3 regions of the Streptomyces sp. NBC_00358 genome follow, and region 1 is predicted to be linked to each of the others. Evidence: riboswitches for the same ligand, from Rfam matches in the RefSeq annotation. Region 1 holds a riboswitch; each other region holds the start of a gene.
The links. A riboswitch is a leader RNA that binds a small molecule or an ion and turns the genes downstream of it on or off. The one in region 1 is predicted to bind S-adenosylmethionine.
Positions count from the first base shown of each region.

Region 2: linked by a shared signal. The riboswitch ahead of OHT01_RS28535 (aminotransferase class V-fold PLP-dependent enzyme) and the one ahead of OHT01_RS40285 (putative leader peptide) in region 1 are both predicted to bind S-adenosylmethionine.
Region 3: linked by a shared signal. The riboswitch ahead of thrC (threonine synthase) and the one ahead of OHT01_RS40285 (putative leader peptide) in region 1 are both predicted to bind S-adenosylmethionine.

Region 1 covers NZ_CP107976.1:8,764,886-8,770,133, forward strand. The annotation lists gene OHT01_RS37530 (hypothetical protein) at 1-81, shown strand, start outside; gene OHT01_RS37535 (DUF6817 domain-containing protein) at 311-916, opposite strand; gene OHT01_RS37540 (hypothetical protein) at 1,226-1,498, shown strand; gene OHT01_RS37545 (glutathione S-transferase C-terminal domain-containing protein) at 1,554-2,345, opposite strand; gene OHT01_RS40285 (putative leader peptide) at 2,456-2,521, opposite strand; SAM riboswitch class IV at 2,558-2,702, opposite strand; gene OHT01_RS37550 (hypothetical protein) at 2,859-2,993, shown strand; gene OHT01_RS37555 (amino acid ABC transporter permease) at 3,163-4,167, shown strand; gene OHT01_RS37560 (amino acid ABC transporter ATP-binding protein) at 4,311-5,075, shown strand.
Region 2 covers NZ_CP107976.1:6,702,910-6,708,157, forward strand. The annotation lists gene qcrA (cytochrome bc1 complex Rieske iron-sulfur subunit) at 1-357, shown strand, start outside; gene qcrB (cytochrome bc1 complex cytochrome b subunit) at 354-1,994, shown strand; gene trpD (anthranilate phosphoribosyltransferase) at 2,164-3,228, shown strand; SAM riboswitch class IV at 3,314-3,430, shown strand; gene OHT01_RS28535 (aminotransferase class V-fold PLP-dependent enzyme) at 3,618-4,994, shown strand; gene OHT01_RS28540 (Lrp/AsnC family transcriptional regulator) at 5,061-5,248, opposite strand, start outside.
Region 3 covers NZ_CP107976.1:5,188,901-5,194,148, reverse strand. The annotation lists gene groL (chaperonin GroEL) at 160-1,782, opposite strand; gene OHT01_RS22035 (cold-shock protein) at 2,154-2,357, opposite strand; gene OHT01_RS22030 (MoaD/ThiS family protein) at 2,800-3,075, opposite strand; gene thrC (threonine synthase) at 3,072-4,370, opposite strand; SAM riboswitch class I at 4,386-4,542, opposite strand; gene OHT01_RS22020 (glucosyl-3-phosphoglycerate synthase) at 4,748-5,248, shown strand, end outside.

The sequences.
Region 1 (5,248 bases):
GTCGTGGCCGGGGAAGCCGTCGAACCCGGCGACCGTGTCTCCGCCGGTGACAACGATCCGGCCGGATCACCGGGGCCGTGAGTCGTGGCCCCCGGCGAACCGGCGGCCGTCGAAGCTGAGGCCGCGGCCCGCTCCGAACCGGTCTGGTGACCGGGGCGGAACGCCACGACCAGACTGACGAGTGCACCCGCAGCGATCAGTGCCACCGGGGTGCCGATCAACAGCCTGAGCCGGTGCCTGCGGCGCCGGGCCGTCTGCCTCGTTTCCTTCATGCGCATCCGTTCGGAGGATCGAGCCGATGGTGTGACCCTCAGTGGTCGCGGGAGGCGAAAAGGTTGCCGCCCGATTCCGGGCCCGCGCCGGACCCGGGAGGATTCACTCGAGGCGCGCCGCCGTGGGCATCGGGCTGACGGCGGGCCAGGATCTTCCGGGTGTCTTCCCAGGCGCGGTCGCTCAGGAGCGGCCGCAGCCGGGTGAGCAGCCGGAGCAGACCGTCTCCCGATTTTGCCCGGAAGGCCGGGCTGATGCCGGCGAGGTCCAGTTCGTTCGCTGCGGTGAGTTCGGCGAAGTCCCGTCGCTGACGCGGGTCGGGAGAGAAGGTGTGCCCGGTGAACCTGTCCCGGAACACCCCGCTGTCGCTCGTGAGGCCGCGGTAGGAGGCCGTCCTGTCGCAGCCGGCGTAGAGGTACACGAGCTCCTCCGCGCCTGCTCCGATGCGCCGGACCAGCTCGGCTCGGGACTCCAGCGGCAGCAACGGCGTCGCGAATCCGTCGGTTCCGTAGAAGGCGTGGCACAACCCGGCGAGTTGGAGATCATGCCGAGCGCCCCATCCCTTCAGCAGCAGGCCGACCCGTTGGACATGCTCCAGCAGGGTTCCTCCGGGATGCTCGATCTCCGCCGCGCCCAGCGTGCGCATGAACGCGACGGCATCGCCCGCGGCGCCGTCCGGCGCCCGACCGTGTTCGGTATGCGCTGATGCTGTGTCCTCCACCGAAAGCTCCCTTCGGGATGACCGGTCGACACCCGTCCGGCGACCGGGCGACGGTCCGGACCGTCGCCCGCTCGCCGGACGGGTTGCCACCTTGGTACGGAAAGAGATCGTGGTCCGCGACAAGACCCCGGTCAATCCTCCGATTTGCTTGCAATGACCCAAGCGATACCTGTCGTCTGAACCGTGGGCGGTGCTGGGCGTGCGCCGGTTTCGGGAATGCGACAGAGTGTGGTCATGGGGCGCCTGTGGATGACGTGGTCGATCGAAGGAGTCGGATCGGCCGGCCAGAACGTCGCCGACGTGGAAGCGGCCTGCCGCGCTCTGGTCGGCTCCGTCGAGCGGTCCCGGCGCGCCTTCGACGTGCCCGAACCGTGGGAGCGGCTCCGTGAGGCGGCGCAGATGCTCCAGGACCAGATCCTGGGCTCGGGGCGCGAGATCCTCGATCAGGGCCGGGAGTGGACCTCGACCCTGAAGGGCGTGAGCATCCTCCTGATCCCGCGCGACTGAACGGCCCGGACGCCGGGTCCGGCGTCCGGTTCTCCGTTCGGTCCGCCGCGGGGCGTCAGGCGCCGGCCGCCAGGGGGACGGCCTCGTTCCCGGCCGGGAAGGCGGGGTGGTCGCCGAGGCGGCGTAGGTAGTCGCGGAGCCGGGGATGCGGGCCGAGGGCGTCGGACGGCTCCAGGCCGGTGAGCGCCACCCATACGTCCACGTCCGCCGCCGTCAGGCTGCCGCCCAACACGTAGGGCCGCGAGGCGAGTTGGCAGTCCAGCAACTCCAGGGCCGCCGAGCGGTCCGAGGGCGGGGCGGTCGGGGTGACATCGCGGTCCAACAGGTCGCGCAGGGCCTCGATGTCCGCGGTGAGGGCCGGCGGACACAGTGGGGAAGGGTGGCCCGTGGTGTGGCCCGAGAGCAGACCGGCGAGATCGCGCAGGATGTCGGGTGTGTGGTTGCTGACGATGCGTCCGCTCCAGCGGTCGCACAGTGCGGGCGCCGTCAGAGGTCCGTCGTAGTGGTGCTCGGTGGCCTCGTAGGCGCGCCGAAGCGAGGCGAAGGAGCCGGATGTCCCGGAGGAGTGCGACAGGATCGTGGTGGCGACGGAGTCCTTCAGGCCGAGCAGGTCGAGGGTGATCTCGATGCGCAGCGAGAGGGGACAACTCTCCGACAGATACAGCTCGTAGCGATGCGGTGCCGGGTAGAAGCCGCCGGCCAGACCTACGCCGATACGGCTGTGGACGCGATGGGGGAGCGCGGACGGGGTCGGCGCCACCTTCAGGCGGCGGTCCGGGGGGAACGAGATCTGGTCACAGGGGCGCGAGTTGGCTGTACCGGAAGTCCGCGAAGCTGTCTCGGGCATGACTCTCCCTTGGGGAACGAGGAAGCCACCGCCGCCTTGTGGGCATCAGCGGCCGATTGCGGATTGACTGCGCTGGTCGCACCGGTCCGGATCAACGGACCGGCTACGGATCAGTAGGCGCTGGAGACACGCAGCAGATCGATGTGCAGGCGCCTCGTCAAGCCGCTCTTGGGCATTCCCACCGGTCCCGACTCCAGGGCTCGCGAGACGCGAGACCACGCTTGTCCCGCCGCACCGGCGGGACCCGGTCGTCACCCGGGGCACCCCGTCGCGGTGGAAGGGTTGCCTGTCAGCGAGCCGGGGCCGATGACCACAGGAGCGGGCGAACCCGCGCCGTGGGCGCTGACAATCGTGACCGTCCAGACCAGTCTCGGTGCGCGCTGAGGCGTCGTCAAGAAGGCCGGACGCGCGGTCTCACCTGGTGGTCACCCGCATTGACATTCTTTTCGGGGCAGGCCTAACGTGCGGCCCACAACGAGATGCCTCAGGGCCGGAGAAACGATGGTGACGGCGATGTACGCAGCTGACGGGACGGCCGCATGGCGGCGCCTCGGCCGCGACGTGCTGTGCGCCGACCGCTCCGTCGACCTGCTGCGTGTCAGCAGCGCACTGTGTACGGGCACCTGTCGCCCCCTCTGCCAGGGCTGACGGTTCTTCTTCCGAATCTCTGACGGCCACCGCCGCCGCGGTGCGTCCCCTCTCCGTCCAGCCCCCGTTCCACGTGCACCCGTGCGTCGATTCGCGCCGAGCCGTTCCGGCTCCGCGTCCCGCTGCCGTCCGCCGTGGTCCGGGGTGTCCGCATCCGCTGGAGCTCTCCATGAGTCAATCTCCCGGCACCGCTGTGTCCTCCGGATCAGCGCCGCCCGCCGAGGCGATCCCCCGTCCCGACGTCCCCGCCACGCCGAAGCCCCTGTCGGCCCAGCGGGTCCTTCCGCTCCGGCGCCCCGGCCGCTGGGTCATCACGGCCGTCGTGCTCGTGCTGGTCGCCCAGATCACCCACGGCCTGGTGACCAACCCCTTCTACCAGTGGGACCGCTTCCAGTACTGGTTCCTGCGCCCGACGATCCTCGACGGGCTGCTCATCACTCTTGAAGTCGCCCTGTACAGCGCCCTGTTGGGACTGCTGGGCGGCATCCTGCTGGCGCTGGCCCGGCTCTCCCAGAGCCCCGTGCTCCGTGCGGTGAGCTGGCTCTACACCTGGTTGTTCCGGTCCGTCCCGCTCATCGTGGTCCTGCTGTTCCTCTACAACTTCAGCGCCCTGTACCGGACGTTGAGCGTGGGCGTTCCGTTCGGGCCGGCCTTCTTCACCTTCGACGAGTCCCACCTCGCCACCGACATGGCCGTCGCCGTCATCGGACTCAGCCTCAACGAAGCGGCGTACGCCTCGGAAGTGGTGCGCGGCGGCATCCTCTCGGTCGACCAGGGCCAGCACGAGGCGGCCTCCGCCCTCGGCCTGCCGAAGCGGTACCAGTTCGCGAAGATCGTCTTCCCGCAGGCGCTGCGCTCCATCACCCCCAACTACGTGAACCAGTTGATCGGCCTCATCAAGGGCACCTCACTGGTCTTCTACGTCTCGCTGCTGGACCTGTTCGGCACCGTGCAGAGCATGGGCAGCACCTATCCCGGCGACATCGTGCCGCTGCTCCTCGTCGCCACCGCCTGGTATCTGATCCTCACGAGCGTCGTGTCCGTCATCCAGTTCTACGTCGAGCGGTACTACTCGCGGGGCGCGCTGCGCACCCTGCCGCCGACCCCGTTGCAGAAGGTACGGAACGGTCTGCGCGATGTGCGGGCCCGGGTCCGGAGGGAGACGGCGATATGACCGGCGAAGCACGTCAGACGACGGTGAAGACCAGGACGCATCCGCAGGAGCAGGAGCAGGAGCAGGAGCAGAGGCAGTCGCAGTCGCATGAGCGGACGGGGCAGGGGACTGCTCCGGCGGCCGAGGCCGTCGGAGCGCTCGGGATCGAGCCGGCCGCGGTCGAGGTGCACGACGTGCACAAGTGGTACGGCGCCCACCAGGTCCTGGACGGCGTGGAGTTGACCGTCCGGCCCGGGGAGGTGACGGTCATCCTCGGACCTTCCGGGTCCGGCAAGTCCACTCTCCTGCGGGTGATCAACCACCTGGAGAAGCCCGAGGCCGGCCATGTCAGCCTGAACGGCGAGCTCATCGGCGTACGCAGGCACGGCGAGCGCCTGAAGGAACTGAGCGAGCGCGTCATCCTGGGCCAGCGCAGCCGCATCGGGTTCGTCTTCCAGAACTTCAACCTCTTCCCGCACCTGACCGTGCTGGACAACGTGGCCGCGGCTCCGGTGGCGACCGGCAAACTGTCCAGGCCCGAGGCCCGGCAACTGGCGCGCGATCTGCTCGCCCGTGTGGGGCTGGCGGACAAGTCCGGTGCCTATCCGCGTCAGTTGTCGGGCGGACAGCAGCAGCGGGTGGCCATCGCCCGCGCCCTCGCCCTGCGGCCGGGGGTCATCCTCTTCGACGAGCCGACCTCCGCGCTCGACCCCGAACTCGTGGGCGAGGTGCTCGCCGTCATCAAGGATCTGGCCAGGAGCGGCACCACCCTCGTCATCGTCACCCACGAGATCGGCTTCGCCCGCGAGATCGCCGACCGGGTCGTCTTCATGGACGCCGGCCGCATCGTCGAACAGGGTCCGCCCGCACAGGTCTTGGACCATCCACAGCAGGACCGGACCAGGGACTTCCTGAGCAAGGTCCTCTGACCCGCGCGCCGACGGCGAACAGCGAGGCCTCGCCCGCCACCGATCTCAGCCCCGGATCTCAGCCCCCGATCCCGACCACCGACCTCGGCCCGCGGCCGACGTACGCGTTCGGCGACCCGAAGCGCAGCGAAGACCGGAGACCCGAGAGCCGAGAGCGGAGCCGGGAATCCGCC
Region 2 (5,248 bases), 2.1 Mb from region 1:
GACGACGAGGACTTCCAGAAGGAGATCGCCAAGGCGGCCCTGATGATCATCCGGCTCCAGCCGGACAACATCAAGGACAAGCAGGAAGTCGAGTGGTCCTACGACGGCATCGTGGCCTTCTCGAAGATCTGCACCCACGTCGGCTGCCCGATCTCCCTGTACGAGCAGCAGACGCACCACGCGCTCTGCCCGTGCCACCAGTCCACCTTCGACCTCTCCGACGGCGCCCGGGTCATCTTCGGCCCGGCGGGTCACGCCCTGCCGCAGCTGCAGATCGGTGTGAACGCTGAGGGCTACCTCGAGGCGCTCAGCGACTTCACGCAGCCCGTCGGTCCTGCATTCTGGGAGCGCGGATGAGCACTACCACCACCTCCGACTCGCGCTCCTCGCGCGAGAAGGCGCCCGCCGGTGAGCGGGTGGCCGACTGGGCCGACGGCCGTCTGGGGATCTACTCCCTGGCCAAGTCCAACATGCGCAAGATCTTCCCCGACCACTGGTCGTTCATGCTGGGTGAGATCTGCCTGTACAGCTTCATCATCATCATCCTCACGGGTGTGTACCTGACGCTGTTCTTCCACCCGTCGATGAACGAGGTGGAGTACCACGGCAGCTACATCCCGCTGCAGGGCCAGCTGATGTCCGAGGCGTTCAACTCGACCATGCACATCTCCTTCGATGTGCGCGGTGGTCTGCTGATCCGGCAGATCCACCACTGGGCGGCGCTGATCTTCCTCGCCGGCATGTTCGTGCACATGATGCGCGTGTTCTTCACGGGTGCGTTCCGCAAGCCGCGTGAGGTCAACTGGGTCTTCGGATTCCTGCTGTTCGTCCTCGGCATGTTCACCGGCTTCACCGGTTACTCGCTCCCGGACGACCTGCTCTCCGGCACCGGTGTCCGCTTCATGGAAGGCGCGGTCCTGTCCGTGCCGATCGTGGGCACGTACCTGTCGTTCTTCCTGTTCGGCGGCGAGTTCCCGGGCGGCGACTTCGTGGCCCGCTTCTACTCGGTGCACGTGCTGCTGCTGCCGGGCATCATGCTCGGCCTCGTGGTGGGCCACCTGATCCTGGTCTTCTACCACAAGCACACGCAGTTCGCGGGCCCCGGCAAGACGAACAACAACGTCGTCGGCATGCCGCTGCTGCCGGTCTACATGGCCAAGGCCGGAGGCTTCTTCTTCCTGGTCTTCGGTGTCATCGCGGCCATCGCGGCGATCGCCTCGATCAACCCGATCTGGGCCATGGGTCCGTACCGTCCGGACATGGTGTCCACGGGCGCCCAGCCCGACTGGTACATGGGCTTCTCCGAAGGCCTGATCCGTGTCATGCCGGGCTGGGAGATCAACCTCTGGGGTCACACGCTCGTCCTGGGCGTGTTCATCCCGCTGGTGATCTTCCCGCTGGTCCTGGTCGCGATCGCGGTCTACCCGTTCATCGAGTCCTGGGTCACCGGCGACAAGCGCGAGCACCACATCCTGGACCGCCCGCGCAACGTCCCGACCCGGACCGCGTTCGGTGCCGCCTGGATCAGCTGGTACTTCGTCCTGCTCGTCGGCGGCGGCAACGACATCTGGGCCACGCACTTCCACCTGGCGATCAACTCGATCACCTGGTTCGTGCGGATCGCGTTCTTCGTCGTGCCGGTGCTCACCTTCATGGCCACCAAGCGGGTCTGCCTCGGCCTCCAGCGCCGGGACCGGGACAAGGTGCTGCACGGCCGTGAGTCGGGCATCATCAAGCGCCTGCCGCACGGTGAGTTCATCGAGGTCCACGAGCCGCTCAGCCAGGACGCGCTGCACACGCTCACCGCGCACGACCAGTACAAGCCGGCCGAGATCGGCCCGACGGTCGACGAGAACGGTGTCGAGCGCAAGGTCTCGGGCGCGCAGAAGCTGCGCGCCAGGATGAGCGAGGGCTTCTACGGGGAGGAAGGCCAGATCCCCAAGCCCACCGTCGAGGAGTACAAGGAGATCACGAGCGGCCACGGCCACCACTGATCCCCGGCAGTTCGCCACGGCAGGAGCCCCGTCCAGGCAATGGACGGGGCTCTTTGCCGTCTCCCGGGCTGGATAGGGTGGACTCACCCCGTGGTGCGGGGTGATCCACCCCGCGTCACCCACGACCGCGGCACCCGAGACCGCGTGACCTACGAACCCAGGAGCGACCATGAGCGCTGTGAACCCCGCTGGAGGCGACACCGCGGCGGGCCGTTCCTGGCCCGCGGTACTGAACGGCCTGCTCGAAGGCCGCGACCAGAGCGCTGACGACACGGCCTGGGCGATGGACCGGATCATGCGCGGCGAGGCGACCGACGCCCAGATCGCCGGGTTCGTGGTGGCCCTGCGGGCCAAGGGCGAGACCGTCCAGGAGATCTCCGGACTCGTCCGGGCGATGTACGAGCACGCCAATGTCATCGAAGTGCCGGGACACACCGTCGACATCGTCGGAACGGGCGGCGACGGCGCGAAGACCGTCAACATCTCCACGATGTCCTCGATCGTGGTGGCCGGCACCGGCGCCAAGGTCGTCAAGCACGGCAACCGGGCCGCGTCCTCCGCGTCCGGCTCGTCGGACGTCCTGGAGAAGCTCGGCGTCAATCTCCAACTGACGGTGAAACGGGTCGCCGAGGTGGCCGAGGAGGCCGGGATCACCTTCTGCTTCGCGGTGAAGTTCCACCCGGCTCTTCGTCATGTGGCGGCGGCACGCGGCCAGTTGGGCATCCGGACGACCTTCAACGTGCTCGGGCCGCTGACGAACCCGGCGCGGGTGAAGGCCCAGGCGGTCGGTGTCGCCGATCCCCGGATGGCGCCCATCGTGGCGGGCGTGTTCGCCGAGCGCGGCAACTCCTCGCTGGTCTTCCGCGGCGACGACGGTCTCGACGAGCTGACCACCACCGGGGGCTCCCATGTCTGGGTGGTCCGCGACGGCAAGGTCACCGAGGAGCGCTTCGACCCGCGCGACGTCGGGCTCGGCATCGTCCCGGTGGAGGCCCTGCGCGGCGCCGACGCCTCGTACAACGCGGAGGTCGCCCGGCGCCTGCTGGACGGCGAGACCGGTCCCGTACGGGACGCGGTGCTGCTGAACTCGGCGGCGGCCCTGGTGGCTCTTTCGCCGACCGGGGCACCGCTCGCGGACCAGCTCCGCGACGGAATGGAGAAGGCGGCCGAGGCGATCGACTCCGGCGCCGCGAAGCGCACGCTCGACCGCTGGGTGGCCGCCAGCAACGCCTGATCCGCCGGTGGCACGGAGCGAGGCGCAGTCCAGAATCTGGACTGCGCCTTGCGCGTGGAAGATCCTCTGGCAGGATGCTGTATCAGGTCATGAGTGACAGTCATCAGGCCCCGGCCGACTGTCCGGCAACCCTCCGTCCGTGGCGGGGTGCCCCGGGTGAAGACCAGGTCGTAGGCAGCGAGGCCTACGGCAAGCGCGGACCCCTCCCGCCCATCGGGCGGACGCAACCAGGGGTCCTGGTCGTTCGAGGGAGCCTTCTGTGAGCAAGCGAATGCGATAGGGCGCCGAGCCCCGCCCCCGCACACCCTTTTCACCTTTTCCGCGCTGAGCGCTGCCCTCGGGCGGCCGGCTCGCGCGGTGATCCCGCCTGCCTCTCACAGGAGCTCGCCATGTCTGTCTCCACCGTTGCCGCCGACCAGACCGTTTGTGCCCCTCTGGCCGTTCTGGGCCGGGATGTCACCGTCCCGCTCGTCACCGGCGGCGAGGTGACCTACGCGGCCCTCGACTACGCCGCCAGCGCGCCCGCCCTCCAGCGGGTGTGGGACGACGTGGCCGCGTACGCCCCGTACTACGGCAGCGTCCACCGGGGCGCCGGCTACCTCTCGCAGCTGTCCACCGACCTCTTCGAGAACGCCCGCAGGACCGTCGAGGAGTTCCTCGACTGCCGCGCCGACGACCAGGTGGTCTTCACCCGCTCCACCACCGACTCGCTCAACCTGCTCGCCGCCGCGCTCCCGGCCGACTGCCAGGTCTTCGTCTTCGAGACCGAGCACCACGCCTCGCTGCTGCCCTGGCGCGACGCCCGGGTGACGTACCTGAACGCCCCGCGCACCCCCGGCGAGGCCGTCGCCACCCTGGAGCGCGCCCTCGCCGCCCGCACTGTGTCCATTGAAGGGGGCTACGGACCGGCCCTGGTCTGCGTCACCGGCGCCTCGAACGTCACCGGGGAGCTGTGGCCGGTGCGGGAACTGGCCGCCGCCGCGCACGCCCACGGCGCCCGGATCGTCCTCGACGCCGCGCAGCTCGCCCCGCACCACCCGGTGTCGGTCCAGGACCTCGACGTCGACTGGGTCGCCTTCTCCGGGCACAAGCTGTACGCGCCCTTCGGCTCCGGTGTCCTCGCGGGCCGCTCCGACTGGCTGCTCGCCGCCGAGCCCTACCTCGCGGGCGGCGGCGCCAGCCGCAAGGTCACCCGGCGTACGGACGGCGGCGTGGACGTGGAGTGGCACGACAGCGCCGCCCGGCACGAGGCCGGTTCGCCGAACGTCATCGGCGCCTACTCGATCGCGTCGGCCTGCAAGGCGCTCACCGAGGAGGGCTTCGACAACCTTCTCGCCCGCGAGCAGCACCTGATCCGTACCGTCCGCGCGGGCCTCGCCGAGGTCCCCGAGGTCCGGGTCCTCTCGCTCTTCGGTGACGACGCCCCGCGGGTCGGCGTCATCTCCTTCGTCGTCGAGGGCTGGAACAGCTCGCACTTCGCGGCCGCGCTCTCCGCCGAGTACGGCATCGGTGTCCGCGACGGCCTCTTCTGCGCCCACCCGCTGGTCCGCACGCTGCTCGGCAGCGACCCGGGGACCCAGGGGGAGTGCGGCGCCCCCGAGGCGGCCCCCGGCGAGAAGTCCCTCAACGCCATCCGCGTCAGCTTCGGGGCCGGTACCCCCGACGAGCACGTCGAGCGGTTCGTCCGCGCGGTGCGCGAGCTCGTCAGGGACGGTGCGCGCTGGCAGTACCGCACCGAGGGCGGCCGCTGCGTCCCGGCGGTCTGACGCCCTCGGGACGTTCGCCCGCAGGGGGTTGTCAGGAGGCGGTGCCGGGAGGCGGTGTTCCGTCGGTCAGGAGTCGAGACCGATCGCGAACGCCGCCTCCAGGTCGTGCTGGGAGTACGTACGGAACGCCACGTGCGTGTCCGTCGCCTCGACGCCCGGGATCTTGCTGATCTTGCCGGGAATGACGTCCGCGAGGTCGTCGTGGGCCTTGACCCGGACCATGGCGATCAGGTCGTAGGTGCCGGTGACGGAGA
Region 3 (5,248 bases), 3.6 Mb from region 1:
CAGGGCATTCCGCCGCGTCGGGAAATGCCGCTGTGATCCGGGCCACGCTCCTGGGGAGGGGTGCGGGCCGCGAGGGGCGCGGAAACGCCCGAGGGCGGCACCCCCCGCCGTAGCAAGGAGTGCCGCCCTCGGTAAGGACGCAGATCAACCAGAGGTCGATCAGAAGTCCATGTCACCGCCCGGCATGCCGCCCGGAGCGGCCGCGGAGGCCTTCTCCGGCTTGTCGGCGATGACGGCCTCGGTGGTCAGGAACAGCGCGGCGATGGAGGCGGCGTTCTGCAGAGCAGAGCGGGTCACCTTCGCCGGGTCGATGATGCCTTCGGCGATCATGTCGACGTACTCACCGGTCGCGGCGTTCAGGCCGTGGCCGACGGGCAGGTTGCGCACCTTCTCGACGATGACGCCACCCTCGAGACCACCGTTGACGGCGATCTGCTTGAGCGGGGCCTCCAGGGCGAGACGGACGGCGTTGGCACCGGTCGCCTCGTCACCCGTGAGCTCAAGCTTCTCGAAGACCGAGGAAGCCTGGAGCAGAGCCACGCCACCACCGGCGACGATGCCCTCCTCGACGGCCGCCTTCGCGTTGCGAACGGCGTCCTCGATGCGGTGCTTGCGCTCCTTGAGCTCGACCTCGGTGGCGGCACCGGCCTTGATGACGGCCACGCCGCCGGCCAGCTTCGCCAGACGCTCCTGGAGCTTCTCGCGGTCGTAGTCCGAGTCGGAGTTCTCGATCTCGGCACGGATCTGGTTGACCCGGCCGGCGACCTGGTCGGCAGAGCCGGAGCCGTCGACGATCGTGGTCTCGTCCTTGGTGATGACGACCTTGCGGGCACGGCCCAGCAGGTCCAGACCCGCGTTCTCCAGCTTGAGGCCGACCTCCTCGGAGATGACCTCGCCGCCCGTGAGGATGGCGATGTCGCCGAGCATGGCCTTGCGGCGGTCACCGAAGCCCGGGGCCTTGACGGCGACGGACTTGAAGGTGCCACGGATCTTGTTGACGACCAGGGTCGACAGGGCCTCGCCCTCGACGTCCTCGGCGATGATCAGCAGCGGCTTGCCGCCCTGCATGACCTTCTCCAGGAGCGGGAGCAGGTCCTTGACGTTCGCGATCTTGGAGTTCGCGATCAGGATGTACGGGTCGTCGAGGACGGCCTCCATACGCTCCATGTCGGTGGCGAAGTACGCCGAGATGTAGCCCTTGTCGAAGCGCATACCCTCGGTGAGCTCCAGCTCCAGACCGAAGGTCTGGGACTCCTCGACGGTGATGACGCCTTCCTTGCCGACCTTGTCCATCGCCTCGGCGATGAGCTCGCCGATCTGGGTGTCGGCGGCGGAGATGGAGGCCGTGGAAGCGATCTGCTCCTTGGTCTCGACATCCTTGGCCTGCTCAAGGAGGGCACCGGAGACGGCCTCGACGGCCTTCTCGATACCGCGCTTGAGGGCCATCGGGTTGGCGCCGGCGGCGACGTTGCGCAGACCCTCGCGCACGAGCGCCTGGGCCAGCACGGTCGCCGTGGTCGTACCGTCGCCGGCGACGTCGTCCGTCTTCTTGGCGACTTCCTTGACCAGCTCGGCGCCGATCTTCTCGTACGGGTCCTCGAGCTCGATCTCCTTGGCGATGGAAACACCATCGTTGGTGATCGTGGGGGCGCCCCACTTCTTCTCGAGGACGACGTTACGGCCCTTGGGGCCGAGGGTGACCTTGACGGCGTCAGCGAGCTGGTTCATCCCGCGCTCGAGACCGCGCCGTGCCTCCTCGTTGAACGCGATGATCTTGGCCATGTGAAGTGGTCCTCCCGGACGGGGTGGATTTCTCCGGATCGTGCCCGCGCCCGCGACGGACGGCCTGCAAGCCTTGTGGTTCCTTGCCCCACAGGCCCGCGGGCCTCACTGGCCCGATCCAAGTTCTGTCACTCTCACTGGGAGAGTGCTAACGCCAATGATTAGCACTCGACCCCTGCGAGTGCAAGCGCCTCTCCTGAAAACGGGCGTCGGGCCCAGCCTCCACAGAGGGGGCGCTCCCGTGCGCGCGGGCGCGCGCGGGAGCAGGCGGAGGGCGGCCGAAGGCCGCCGAGGACGCACGAGGGGCCCGCATCCCTGGTGGGATGCGGGCCCCTCGGCGTGAGTTGCGTCGGTGGCCGTTCGCGCCCGGACTAGACGGCGAGTTTGACCATGTCCGCCTGCGGACCCTTCTGGCCCTGCGAGATTTCGAACTCCACTCGCTGACCCTCTTCAAGGGTGCGGTAGCCGTCCATCTGAATCGCGCTGTAGTGCACGAAGACGTCCGCACCACCGTCGACCGCGATGAAGCCGTACCCCTTCTCCGCGTTGAACCACTTGACGGTGCCCTGAGCCATGCCTAACTCCCCTATTACTGGCCCTTGCACAGATCCACACTTCGCGGATCCGGGTCAGACCTCACCCCCCAAACGGTTGGGGGTGTGCGCCGGAACGCGTCGACCGCGGCTGAATGTATCTGTCCAACTGCCGTCTGCAACAGGTCAATCGGACGAGAATTCTGGGCATGGCCGATCAACGATATGCGGAGAATGCGCGAGGATTCAGGGCAAGTCGGGCCCCGTAAATGCCATAAAAAGCCCAAAAGGGCGAGGCAGTTTGGCTACTTCTTGTCGGCCGCCGAACGGGTACTCATATGCGTCCGGCATGAAACCAACATCGAAAGCGAAGTCGCTTCCCCAACTGTAGCGCGCTCAACCATGCAGAATTGCCCCCTCCGTTTCTCTCACGGAGGGGGCAATTCGATGAACTCTGCGTGTTCGGCATTACCGAGGGTAACGATCAGCCTCCGGCGACGGCCGGAATGATCGAGACACCGACACCGTCCGGGGTCGCCGTCTGGAGGCCCTGCTCGAACCGGACGTCGTCGTCGTTGACGTACACGTTGACGAAGCGGCGCAGCTTGCCCTGGTCGTCCAGAACGCGCGCGGCGATGCCCGTGTGGTTCTTCTCCAGGTCGCTGATGACCTCGGCGAGGGTCGTGCCCTCGGCCGTCACCTCGGCGGCACCACCGGTGTAGGTGCGCAGGATGGTGGGGATGCGGACGTTGACGCTCATGATGCGAGGCCAGCCTCTCGGAAGGAGTCGAGGTTCGGGCGGATGGTCGCGGTCAGTCCGGTGTCCGAGGCCACCGCGTCCAGGGTCTTGAGGCCGTCGCCGGTGTTCAGCACGACCGTGGTGAGGGTCGGGTCGAGGAGGCCGTTCTCGATCAGCTTGCGGGTGACGCCGACGGTCACACCGCCCGCCGTCTCCGCGAAGATGCCCTCGGTGCGCGCGAGCAGCTTGATCGCGTCGACGATCTGCTCGTCGTTCACGTCCTCCACGGCGCCGCCGGTGCGCCGCGCGATGTCGAGCACGTACGGCCCGTCCGCGGGGTTGCCGATGGCGAGCGACTTGGCGATGGTGTCCGGCTTCTGCGGCCGTACGACGTCGTGACCGGCCTTGTAGGCGACGGAGACCGGGGAGCAGCCCTCGGCCTGGGCACCGAAGATCTTGTACGCCTTGTCCTCGACGAGTCCGAGCTTGATCAGCTCCTGGAGCCCCTTGTCGATCTTCGTGAGCTGGGAGCCGGAGGCGATCGGCACGACGAGCTGGTCGGGCAGCTTCCAGCCGAGCTGCTCGCAGATCTCGTACGCCAGCGTCTTGGAGCCCTCGGCGTAGTACGGCCGCAGGTTGACGTTGACGAAGCCCCAGCCCTCGCCGGCCGGGTCGCCGATCAGCTCGGAGCAGAAGCGGTTCACGTCGTCGTAGTTGCCCTGGATGCCGACGAGCTCGCCGCCGTAGACCGCGGCCATGACGACCTTGCCCTGCTCCAGGTCGTGCGGGATGAACACGCAGGACCGGAAGCCGGCGCGGGCCGCCGCGGCGCCCACGGCGCCGGCGAGGTTGCCGGTGGAGGAGCAGGAGAGGGTGGTGAAGCCGAAGGCGCGGGCGGCTTCGATGGCCTGGGCGACGACGCGGTCCTTGAAGGAGTGCGTCGGGTTGCCGGAGTCGTCCTTGACGAAGAGCTTTCCGGCGTCCACACCGAGCTCGCGGGCCAGGTTGTCGGCCTGGACGAGCTTGGTCCAGCCGGGGTTGATGTTCGGCTTGTCGGCCACGTCCGCGGGGACGGGCAGGAGGGGCGCGTAGCGCCAGATGTTCGCGGGTCCCGCTTCGATGCGCTTGCGGAGCTCCTCGGTCTCGTAGGCCGAGAAGTCGTAGGCGATCTCCAGCGGGCCGAAACACTCCTCGCAGGCGAAGACCGGGCCGAGCGGGACGCGGTGTCCGCACTCGCGGCAGGAAAGCGCCGCGGCCGGGCCGAGGTCCACCGCTTCGGCGGAGTTCGTGGTACTTGCAACTGTCTGCGCAGCCATGGAGGCGAGGCCCTTTCCTCATCTTCCTCACGACGCACTTCGCCGTGAGACGGATTTGGCACCTTCCCGAGCCGGGAGCCTCGCGACGCGATCGACATCGATCGGTACGAGACCGGCTGGAGGGTTGCCGGGGCTTCATCGGGCCGTATCCCTCTGCCCCTCTGGATGAGCGGTATTTGATTGTTGAACTGTTGAACGCGATACATGCCGATGATCCAGGACATGCGATGGTCATCCGCGTTGTTCAAGACTGTAACCGAAGGCCAGGACAGTTGAGATAGTCGTCCGAACCGCGAGACGACGGCAATCGATCTGCCGCTGGCCGCAGCGGGCACGCCGATGAGAGCGTGTGATCAGACAGTGAGGAGCCGCAGACGGTGCTGAAGGAAGTCGAAAGCTGGCTGAGCACACGCTCCTGGTCCGTGACCGACCGCCCGCTCCACAGGCTCATGGCCGCCAAACGCGTCACCGGGTCGACGGTCAGTGTCGTGCTGCCCGCGCTCAACGAGGAGGAGACGGTCGGCGAGATCGTCGCGATCATCCGCCACGACCTGATGCAGCAGGTGCCCCTCGTCGACGAGATCGTCGTCGTCGACTCGGGCTCCACGGACCGTACCTCCGCGGTCGCCGCCGCCGCGGGCGCGAGAGTCGTCCACCGCGACGACATCCTCCCGCGGATCCCCGCCGTGCCCGGCAAGGGCGAGGTGCTGTGGCGGTCGCTGCTCGTGACGAGCGGGGACATCGTCTGCTTCATCGACGCGGACCTCAAGGAGTTCTCGTCCGACTTCGTCTCCGGGATCGTGGGCCCGCTGCTCACCGATCCCGGCGTCGACCTCGTCAAGGCCATGTACGACCGCCCGATGGCCGGCACCGGCGGA